3 regions of the Arthrobacter sp. NPDC055585 genome follow, and region 3 is predicted to be linked to each of the others. Evidence: predicted binding sites of a transcription regulator. Region 3 holds the regulator's gene; each other region holds the start of a gene.
The links. The regulator Rex, encoded in region 3, represses fermentation and respiration genes when NADH is low (regulators of the CRP and FNR family bind a similar motif). The targets are predictions, from matches to a motif close to CTTGTGAANNNNTTCACAAG.
Positions count from the first base shown of each region.

Region 1: a site for Rex is predicted at 1,939-1,958, ahead of ACWGQ2_RS09000 (queuosine precursor transporter). Genes of this name have one in related genera too.
Region 2: a site for Rex is predicted at 1,356-1,375, ahead of benA (benzoate 1,2-dioxygenase large subunit). Genes of this name have one in related genera too.

Region 1 covers NZ_JBSHIT010000004.1:199,815-203,086, forward strand. The annotation lists gene tgt (tRNA guanosine(34) transglycosylase Tgt) at 1-1,052, shown strand, start outside; gene ACWGQ2_RS09000 (queuosine precursor transporter) at 1,074-1,814, opposite strand; gene ACWGQ2_RS09005 (TetR family transcriptional regulator) at 2,044-2,682, shown strand; gene ACWGQ2_RS09010 (hypothetical protein) at 2,675-3,157, shown strand; gene thiD (bifunctional hydroxymethylpyrimidine kinase/phosphomethylpyrimidine kinase) at 3,219-3,272, shown strand, end outside.
Region 2 covers NZ_JBSHIT010000002.1:247,238-250,509, reverse strand. The annotation lists gene ACWGQ2_RS04975 (benzoate/H(+) symporter BenE family transporter) at 1-119, opposite strand, end outside; gene catA (catechol 1,2-dioxygenase) at 247-1,146, opposite strand; gene benA (benzoate 1,2-dioxygenase large subunit) at 1,471-2,853, shown strand; gene benB (benzoate 1,2-dioxygenase small subunit) at 2,888-3,272, shown strand, end outside.
Region 3 covers NZ_JBSHIT010000002.1:408,148-411,419, forward strand. The annotation lists gene ACWGQ2_RS05740 (hypothetical protein) at 1-474, shown strand, start outside; gene ACWGQ2_RS05745 (hypothetical protein) at 647-1,558, shown strand; gene ACWGQ2_RS05750 (redox-sensing transcriptional repressor Rex) at 1,579-2,289, opposite strand; gene ACWGQ2_RS05755 (glutaredoxin family protein) at 2,414-2,677, opposite strand; gene ACWGQ2_RS05760 (HAD family hydrolase) at 2,744-3,272, shown strand, end outside.

The sequences.
Region 1 (3,272 bases), on a different contig from region 3:
GCGCGCAGGCCGTGCTGGCCAATGCCTACCACCTGTACCTGCAGCCCGGCGCGGACATCCTCGACGAGGCAGGCGGGCTGGGCAAATTCATGAACTGGCCCGGCCCCACCTTCACCGATTCGGGCGGATTCCAGGTCATGAGCCTGGGCGCCGGTTTCAAGAAGGTCATCAACATGAACGCCGACGGCACCACCCACGCCACCGGAGCGGACGACGACGTCGCTCCCGGCAAGGAGCGCCTGGCCCACATCGATGACGACGGCGTCTGGTTCAAGTCCCACCTCAACGGGGACAAGCACCGCTTCACCCCGGAAATCTCCATGCAGGTGCAGCACCAGCTCGGCGCGGACATCATGTTCGCCTTTGATGAGCTCACCACCCTGCTCAACTCCCGCGGCTACCAGGAACGCTCCCTGGAACGCACGCGGCTGTGGGCCGAACGCTGCCTCGTGGAGCACCGCCGGCTCACCGAGGAGCGCTCACACCGCCCCTACCAGGCGCTCTTCGGCGTCCTCCAGGGCGCACAGTATGAGGACCTCCGCCGCAAGGCATCCCAGGATCTGGGTGCCATGGACTTCGACGGTTTCGGCATCGGCGGCGCCCTGGAGAAGGAAAACCTCGGCAAGATTGTGCGCTGGTGCACCGAGGAACTTCCCGAAGACAAGCCGCGGCACCTGCTGGGCATCTCCGAACCGGATGACATCTTCACCGCCATCGAGAACGGGGCGGACACCTTCGACTGCGTCTCCCCCACCCGGGTGGCCCGGAACTCCGCGTTCTACACCCCGTACGGCCGGAAGAACCTCTCCAATGCCAAGTTCAAGCGCGACTTCGGTCCGCTGGTGGACGGCTGCGACTGCTACGCCTGCACCAACTATTCCCGGGCGTACATCCAGCACCTGTTCAAGGCCAATGAGATGGTCAGCCACACGCTGATCTCCATCCACAACGAGCGCTTCACCGTGAAGCTGGTCGACGACGCCCGCCTGGCCATCGAGGACGGCACCTTCTTCGAGTTCAAGGACGAGGTCCTGGGCAAGTACTACAGCTAGCCGCACACGTCCCCGGAGGGCCTAGACCTCTTCGGGGACCGCGCGTCCGTAGGTCGGCTCGCGCTTCTTGATCGCCTTGATCACCGTTGAGGTGACCGGCACAAAGAGGAACTCGACGGCGGTCTTGTAGACGAAGCCGAAGATCACGTAGTTCACGAATTGCCCGGCGTCGGTAATCCCGATCACCGGGGCGGCAATGGCGCAGAAGATCAGGGTGTCCGCGAACTCGCCGACTCCGGTGGAGGCCATCAGCCGGCCCACCAGTGCACGCTCCTTGAACCGTGCCTTCATCCGGGTGAGCACCATGGCGTTGAGCAGCTGCCCGGCCAGGAAACCAAGCAGCGACGCCGCGACGATCTGCCACACCGGACCCAGGGCGGCCTCAAGCGCCGCCTGCTTCTCCAGCCCGTACGCGTCGTCGAATCCGGGCAGGGCGATGATCACCGCAAAGGACAGCACCGCGAAGGCCGCCATGGCAAAGCCCATGTAGATTGCACGCCGGGCTGCCTTGAAGCCGTAGACCTCGCTGATCACGTCGCCCAGGATGTACGCCAGCGGAAAGAGGAAGAACCCGCCGTCGGTGATGATGCTGAAGTCGCCGAACACCGGACCCAGCACCACGCCCTTGGACGCCCCGATGTTGGAAATGATGATCACCACGCACATGAGGGTGAGGATCAGGTCGTAATGCGAGCTGCCCCGGGAAGCGTAGCTGGGGATCTGGCGTGCCTGGCGGGCAGCGGCCGGGGTTGGTGAAGACATGGATTTCCCGTTTCGGTTTAGTGGTTCGCCTGGGCGTCCGCCCGGCTGTATTAGCACTTGCCCGCTGTCCCGGGCGGCCCTGAAGGACCAGCGTCAATTCTGCCACGTTTTTTCCGCCGTCACATTTTTGAACGCGTTCAAAAATGTGCTCTAATGTCCTCCGTACATAACTTGGAACAGGGGATCGATGGCCGCGGGGTCAAAAAGTGAAGCCACCCGGAGGCGGCTGGTGGAGGCTGCAACAGAGCAGTTCCGCGACCAGGGCTTTGAGCGCACCACCATGCGCGGCATCGCCGCGGCAGCCGGCGTGTCCGTGGGCAATGCCTACTACTACTTCTCCTCCAAGGACGCGATCGTCGCCGAGCTGTACCGCTCGCTGCAGAACCAGCACCGCTCCGCCGCCCTTCCCCAGCTGCGCGAGGGACACAACCTCGGAGAGCACCTGCGGGTTATCCTGCAGACCAACCTGGACGTCCTGGCCCCCTATCACTCGCTGGGACACCAGTTCCTGAAGACCGCGGCCCTGCCGGTCCCGCCGGGAACCCGCAAGTCCTCCGCACCTGCTGACGCCGAACAGGTTGGGCGCGGAAAGTCGATTGCCGTCTACCGCCAGGCGGTGCAGGCCGCCAGGCCCCAGCCTCCGCTGGCCGTCCGCGATGACCTGCCCGAACTCCTGTGGCTGGTCCAGATGGGCGTCACCCTCTTCTGGGTCTACGATTCATCGCCCGGGCAGATCCGCTCCCGCCGTCTGGTTACCAATACGGCTCCCCTGGTGGCCAAACTCGTGATCCTCTCCCGGCTACCCGTTGTGCGCAATATCGTGGAAGATGTGGTGAAGCTGCTGCGAGGAGCACGAGCGCATGACTGAAAACGCGGACGACGACGGCGTCGTTCCGGCGGGCGCCGCCGGTCCTGCTTCCGGCGCGGGCGCACCTCTTCTCCTGGCTCCCCGCGTCACCTTTGGTCCCACCGCCTTTGTCACCGGCTACGCCGTCGCCTGCCTGCTGGTTGCCACGATCGCCACAGTGGCCATCGGCTGGGGCACGTCCCGGGACTTCTGGGGTTACCTCTGGATCATTGTCATTGCGGCTTTTTATGCAGCCGGCATCGGACTACTGACGGCGGCACCCGTGGGTCTGGCCCTGGGCCTGCTGCTGCGGGACGTCCCCAACCAGTGGCTGCACGTCCTCGCGTTTTTCCTGGTGCCCACGCTGCTGGCCTGGCTGGTCATCGGGCTCATCGCCGGATCCATTGGGGTACCCCTGCTGATGGCCCTGGCAATCGGCGTCTCAGCCGCTGCCGGACGCCTCGCCGTGTGGCGGCTGATGGACGTGCGTTACTAGCGCAGGACACGGGAGTGGAACCGGGTGGCGGGGCGCCCCGCGTTGGGTAGAAGATGGACCCATGTCTTCAACTACACATCCTCCCGTCACGCTCACCATCGCCGGTTCCGAAGCC
Region 2 (3,272 bases), 160 kb from region 3:
TTGGAAACATAGGGAAGGCCGAGGTCACCAAGTACCTGGCGTGCGCCTGCCGGCCGAACTCCGGGACGTTCAAGTAACGGCTGGCGTGCCTCTGGCGCAGTTGCCTCCGTGAGCGGCATTGCTGGTTGGTTTGGGCGGAATACGGGCATTGTGGCTCCTGGCATCTGGCGCATCAACAACAAGGCGCTCCGGAAACCCTGTTCCGGAGCGCCTTCGGCAGTTGAGCGGCTCGCTCGGCACTGCTGGCTAGCGGCTGTTCTCCTGCTTGTGCTGGCCGTCCTTGGCCAGGACGTAGTCGTACACCGCTTCTTCACCGGGCTGGCCGTCCGTGCGGGGCCGGGGATCGAGCATAAGCTCCGGCTTGACTGCGGAGGCGATGTCGTCGGCGTTGTGGGGATCGTCGGGGAAGTACAGCTGCTGGGTCACGGGCTGGTAGCCAGGCGCGGATACCTTGATATGGATGTGCGCCGGACGCCAGGCGTGCCACCCTGCAGCATTGATCAGCTGGCCGCAGGCTCCGTCGGTGGGAATCTGGTAGGGCGCCGGGCGCATCGTGTTGATTTCGAAGTGGCCATCGTCGTCTGCCATGACTGTGGCACGGAAGAGCCAGTCGGGAAGCCCCGGGGCGTACTGCGAGTAGAACCCGGCGCTGTCCGCATGCCAGATCTCCACCTGGGCGTTCTTGAGCGGGTTGCCGTCCGTGTCCGTGAAACGGCCACGGAAGAGCAGGGGAGTGCCCTGCTCATCCTCACGCATCTCAAGGGTGGCCGGTGTCTTGAGCACGGGGGAGTCCTGTACGTAGTACGGTCCCTCGATGGTGCCGACAGTGCCGGGGCGGTCCTGGGAGTTCACGTCCTCCACTGTGTGTTCCAACCACACATCGAGGAACAAGGGCCATTCCCCGTCTGTCCCCACTTTGATGAGCCAGGCTTTAAGCGCGTTGTACTCCTCGTACGTGACTTCATGTTCCACAACGATGTCATTTGCGGCTTTGATCAGGGCCCCTGCCAGCAGGCTGACCCGCTCCTTGGGCACATCCAGCCGGGTGAGCTTGCCGGAAGCCGTGAAACGCTCGGTCGCTTTGGAGCCGGCTTCACCGGCAGTGCCCTCAGTCTCGTTGCGGGCGTCGGCGTGGGTCTCAGTCATGGTGCTCTCATACTCCTTCTTGACGTGGGCCGGAAAGAGTTCCCGCGCCCTCTGCGAACCTCCGGCCCCAAGGCGCCGAACGGCCCGTCCTCCCGTGATGCAGCTCTCATCGTAGAGCCGAGATAAGGACGATACAAATATCGATTAGGCCATTTTTTGGTCAAGATCCTTACATAAAGGACCCCTTGGTCAAACCTAGGTATTCCCCTGATGTGAGAGTGCTCACGATCCGGAAGAGTTGGTTGGCAACGTCCTTCGGGGCACCGCGGCCGGGCCATGACCGACCGCGGATTCCGTCCCGCACCCTCCAATGAAGGAGCCGCCATGACCGAGAACCTGAACCATGTCCGTGAGGTCCTCGCGGACGCCGTGGTCGACGATCGTGAAAACGGAGTCATCCGGGCCAAGCGCGAGATCTTCACCGACCAGGAGATCTTTGAACTCGAGATGAAGCACATCTTCGAAGGCAACTGGGTTTACCTTGCGCATGAGTCCCAGATCCCGAACGTCGGGGATTACTTCACCACGTACATCGGCCGCACCCCGGTAGTGATTACCCGCGATAAGGATGAGAATCTCAACTGCATCGTCAACGCCTGCTCCCACCGCGGCGCAATGCTGTGCCGCCGGAAGACGGACAACCGCACGACCTTTACCTGCCCGTTCCACGGCTGGACATTCAAGAACTCCGGTGAGCTGCTGAAGGTCAAGGATTCCCGCAACGCCGGCTATCCGGAAACCTTCAACAAAGAGGGTTCCCACGACCTCACCAAAGTAGCCCGCTTCGAGTCCTACCGCGGTTTCCTGTTCGGCTCGCTGAAGGCGGACGTGCTACCCCTGGAAGAGCACCTGGGCGATGCCACCAAAGTAATTGACTCCATCGTGGACCAGTCCCCGGAGGGCCTCGAAGTGCTGCGCGGATCCTCCACTTACACCTATGACGGCAACTGGAAGGTGCAGGCTGAGAACGGCGCGGACGGTTATCACGTCACCGCGGTGCACTGGAACTACGCTGCGACGACCGCCCGTCGAAGCGTGGGTGATTCCACCAATAAGACCAAAGCCATGGATGCCGGCAAATGGGGCAAAGTGAAGGGCGGGTTCTATTCCTACGATCACGGACACCTGCTGCTGTGGCAGGAGTGGACCAACCCGGAGGACCGCCCGCTGTGGGACCGCCGCGATGAGCTGGTGGAGAAATACGGCGAGGAGATGGCCAACTTCATGATCAATATCTCGCGGAATCTGTGCCTGTACCCGAACGTCTACATCATGGATCAGTTCTCATCGCAGATCCGCCATTTCCGCCCGATCTCCGCAGATCAGACCGAGGTGACGATCTACTGCATCGCACCCAAGGGTGAATCGCAGGAGAACAGGTCCAAGCGCATCCGCCAGTACGAGGATTTCTTCAACGCCACGGGTATGGCTACTCCGGATGACCTCGAAGAGTTCCGGTCCTGCAATAAGACCTACTGGGCCACTTCAGCGCCCTGGAATGACATGACGCGGGGCTCCACCCATGAAATCGCCGGCCCGGACGAGCAGGCCCAGTCGCTGGGAATGACCAGGGTCATAGCCTCCGGTGTGCGCACGGAGGATGAGGGACTTTATCCAATCCAGCACGGGTACTGGAAGGAAGTAATGGACCGGGCACTGGCCGAAGAGGACCGCTCAACGCCGGATGGCGTTCCCGCGATTGCCTAGCCAAGAACACGGAAACCAGAGAGAGACCGCACCAATGACCAGTCTTACATCCCCGGCGGCGGCGCTTAAGACCGCCGATGAGATCGCTATCCTCGAAACGGTCCGCGCCTTCCTGTACAAAGAAGCCCGCCTCCTCGATGACCGCCAGTTCGACGAGTGGCTTCAGTGCTACCACCCGGACTCCGAATTCTGGATGCCCGCATGGGACGTCGACGACCGGCTGACCGAAGATCCGCAGAACGAGGTTTCGCTGATCTACTACGACAACCGCGGCGGCATTGAGGACCGCGTCTTCCGGATCAAGACGGACAGGTCCTCTGCCACGTCCCTCCCTGAGCCGCGCACCGGGCACAACATCACAGACATAGAAATCATGGAGCACGACGGCGGCCAGGTGAAAGTGCGTTTCAACTGGTTCA
Region 3 (3,272 bases):
CCGGGCCAGCCCAAGGGACCGGCGCCCCGGGAGGTGGTGATCGGCTTCTGGCTGATCATCGCGGCAGGTGTGCTTTCGCTGATCAACAACCTGGTGACTTCCTTCCGGATCCCGGACGTCCTGACCAGCGCGCAGATCAATTCGCTGCGGGACGCGAACGTCGATGTCCAGGATGCCGGCGGCTTCATCGTCTGGTTCTCTGTGGTGCTCAGCATCATTGGACTGGGCATCTACGTACTCATCGCCTGGTTCATCCTCAAAGGTCACAACTGGGCACGGATCCTCGGTACGGTATTCGCTGCCTTCTCCCTGGCAGGCTTGCTGGTGTCCTTCCCCGTCTATGTGCTGTCCGCGCTCGGCTGGCTCTCCATCCTGTCCTCGCTTGCCGGTATAGCCGGAATCGTCATGCTCTACCTGCGGCCCAGCATCCCCTACTTCCAGCGGCGGGGGTTCAATCCGTACCGCGCCTACTAGTGCCGTTCCCCGGCCCGTACCGGCGGCAGCGGAGAATCTGGCATCCCGGCGCACAGGTTCCGGGCAGCACAGGTCACAGCCGGCAGCGTGACGCGTAGCGTTGAGTCTCCGCCCGGCTCCTCCGGGAGGCGGCGGGTTTCGATTACCCGGTCTTGTGAAGGCGGCGAAGACTATGACGACTCCTGGCGCAACGCCCCGCTCCTCCGGAGCAGGCATCAACTCCCTCACCAACCGCCTGATACACCGCAGCTTCCGGCGGGCTCCGGAGGACGAGACTTCTTCCGGAAACCGGCCCCCGGCAGCACCGGCGAGGGAGGCAACCCCGCACCCGGAGCCGGCCACCTCGGGCCTGGCCCGCATCGGCGGGCGCCTGCTCAGCTGGCCCCGGTTTCCGGATGCCGTCATTCAGCTGGCGCTCTCTGCCCCCGCTGCCGCTGAACGGCAGGTGACGGCTCTGCCGGAGGCACCGGAAGCACCATCCGGGCCAGGCGAGGCGAAACCGGACTCCGCTCCGGCAGGCTCCGGCGCGGGATCAGTGACGCCGGCCAGAGGACCGGTGCAGCCGCGGCCTGCAGCGAAAACACCTCCGCGTCCGGACCGTTCGCCGTCGCCGCCCGCTGCGGCCGCGCAGCCGCCCCGAATCTCGGACCACAGAACCAGACGGCGGGCACCGCTTGCCGTTAATGCAGCAGCCATGCTCACTCTCGCCGGCGGTGTGCTGGGCCTGATTGCCAGTCTGCAGGCTGCGACGGATCCCCTGCGTCCTGTTCCGCAGGCCGCAATCCAGCTCCAGGAACTGGGCGCTCCGGTGGACACGATCCTCACAATGGCCCGGGCTGCGGACATCGCCGTGGCCGCCGTGGCCTTCGGCATCTATCTCCTGCTGGTCTCCCTTATCCGCGACGGCAGGAACTGGGCCCGTGCCGGGGCCTGTGTGCTGGTGGCAGCAGGCTTGTTCTTCGGGTTCCGCGACGGGTCCTTCCCGCATGTGGTGGCTGCGCTGGCAACGGCACTGGGAACCGGACTGCTGTTCCTGCCGCCCAGCGGCCGCTACTTTGCCACCCACGGCGGGAGGACGGTCTAAGGGGGCGAAATCACAGAGGATCAGCGCAGAAGACGCGCCTGGGCATCCGTCGCGAGGGCTGAAACCTGGGCACGCTGGGCGTGGTAGGCCAGGATCTGCAGCTCCGTTGCCATGTCCACCTTGCGGATCTGCACTTCCGGGGGTGCCTGCAGCACCACCGGAGCGAAGCTGAGAATCGACGTGATGCCGGCATCCACCAGGCGCGTGCACATGTCCTGCGCGGCTTCGGCCGGCACGGCCAGGACGGCCATGTTGGCCCGGGTCTTTTCCAGCACCGCTTCAAGCGACTGCACCGGGCTGATCCGCAGCCACCCGACTTCCTGGCCAACGGCCATCGGATCGGCGTCGAACAGGGCCACCACTTCGAAACCCCGGGAGCCGAACCCCGGATAACCGGCCAGCGCACGGCCCAGGTGGCCGGCACCGACGATTGCCACCCGCCAGTCAAGGGTCAGGCCCAGCGCCGCAGAGATCTGCCCGCTGAGATACGGCACGTCATAACCCACGCCGCGGGTCCCGTAGGAGCCCAGATAGGAGAGATCCTTGCGCAGTTTGGGCGAGTTCACCCCGGCAGCTTCCGCCAGCTCCTCGGAGGAGACCCTTTCGATGCCTTCGGTCAGCATTGTCCCCAGGACCCTCAGGTAAACGGTCAGCCGGGCCAGGGAGGCCGGAGGGATATGCCTGCTGTGCGCAGACGCGGCAGGACCCGCTGCGTCTGACTCATCCGGCATACTCACTTCGGCAACTTTCGTTAGCTATTCGGCTGCGGCACCGCTGGCGCGAACCGTCTGGTCCGGCAGGTTTCCCACTTTAGGACCGTGGGTGCTCCCCCACCAAGTGTGTTTAGTCTCCGTGTTACGCCGCCAGCAGGCGGCGCAGGCGGGCTTCATCGATCTGCCAGAAATCCCGCTGCACTCCGTCAATCATCAGCACCGGGATTTCTTCTGCGAAACGTTCCTGAAGCTCAGGGTCTTCTGCAATCGAGCGTTCCTGCCAGGGCACCCCCAGATCAGCGGAGACACGGTCCAGCACATCACGGGCTGCCTGGCACAGGTGGCACCCCGGACGGGTCAGCAGAAGCAGTTCAGGGATTCGTGCGCCGGAAGAAGCATCATTCATGACTCCCAACTTAGTCTCCGCGCTGCACATCCGCGTTCCGGTGAGGTTTTTCTATAGACTTCTTCCATGCCCCGTTCCACGCTCGTCCGTGCCGCCGATTCTCCGGCCGCGGCAGGCAACCCGGGAGAAGCCGCATTTTTCGACGTCGACAACACACTGATGCGCGGGGCCAGCCTGTTCCATGTGGGCCGAAAAATGTACCAGAAGAAGGTCTTCACCCTGCGCGAAGCCGCAGGGTTCGCGGTCAAGCAGCTGCGGTTTATGCTGCAGGGCGAAAACCTGAAAGACGTGCACAGCGTCCGCGACGCGGCCCTGGCTTTCGCGACCGGCCTGGCGGCAGAGGACGTGCGGATCCTGGGCGAGGAAGTCTATGACGAGATGATCGTCTCCAAGATCTGGCCGGGCACGCGGGCCCTGACCGAACAGCATCTGAAGGCCGGGCGGCCGGTCTGGCTGGTTACCGGCACCCCGGTGGAAGTCGCTTCGGTGATCGCCAGCAGGCTTTCCCTCACCGGCGCCCTGGGCACCGTCAGCGAGGTCACCGACGGGCTGTACACCGGACGGCTGGTCGGCGAATTCCTGCACGGTCCGGCGA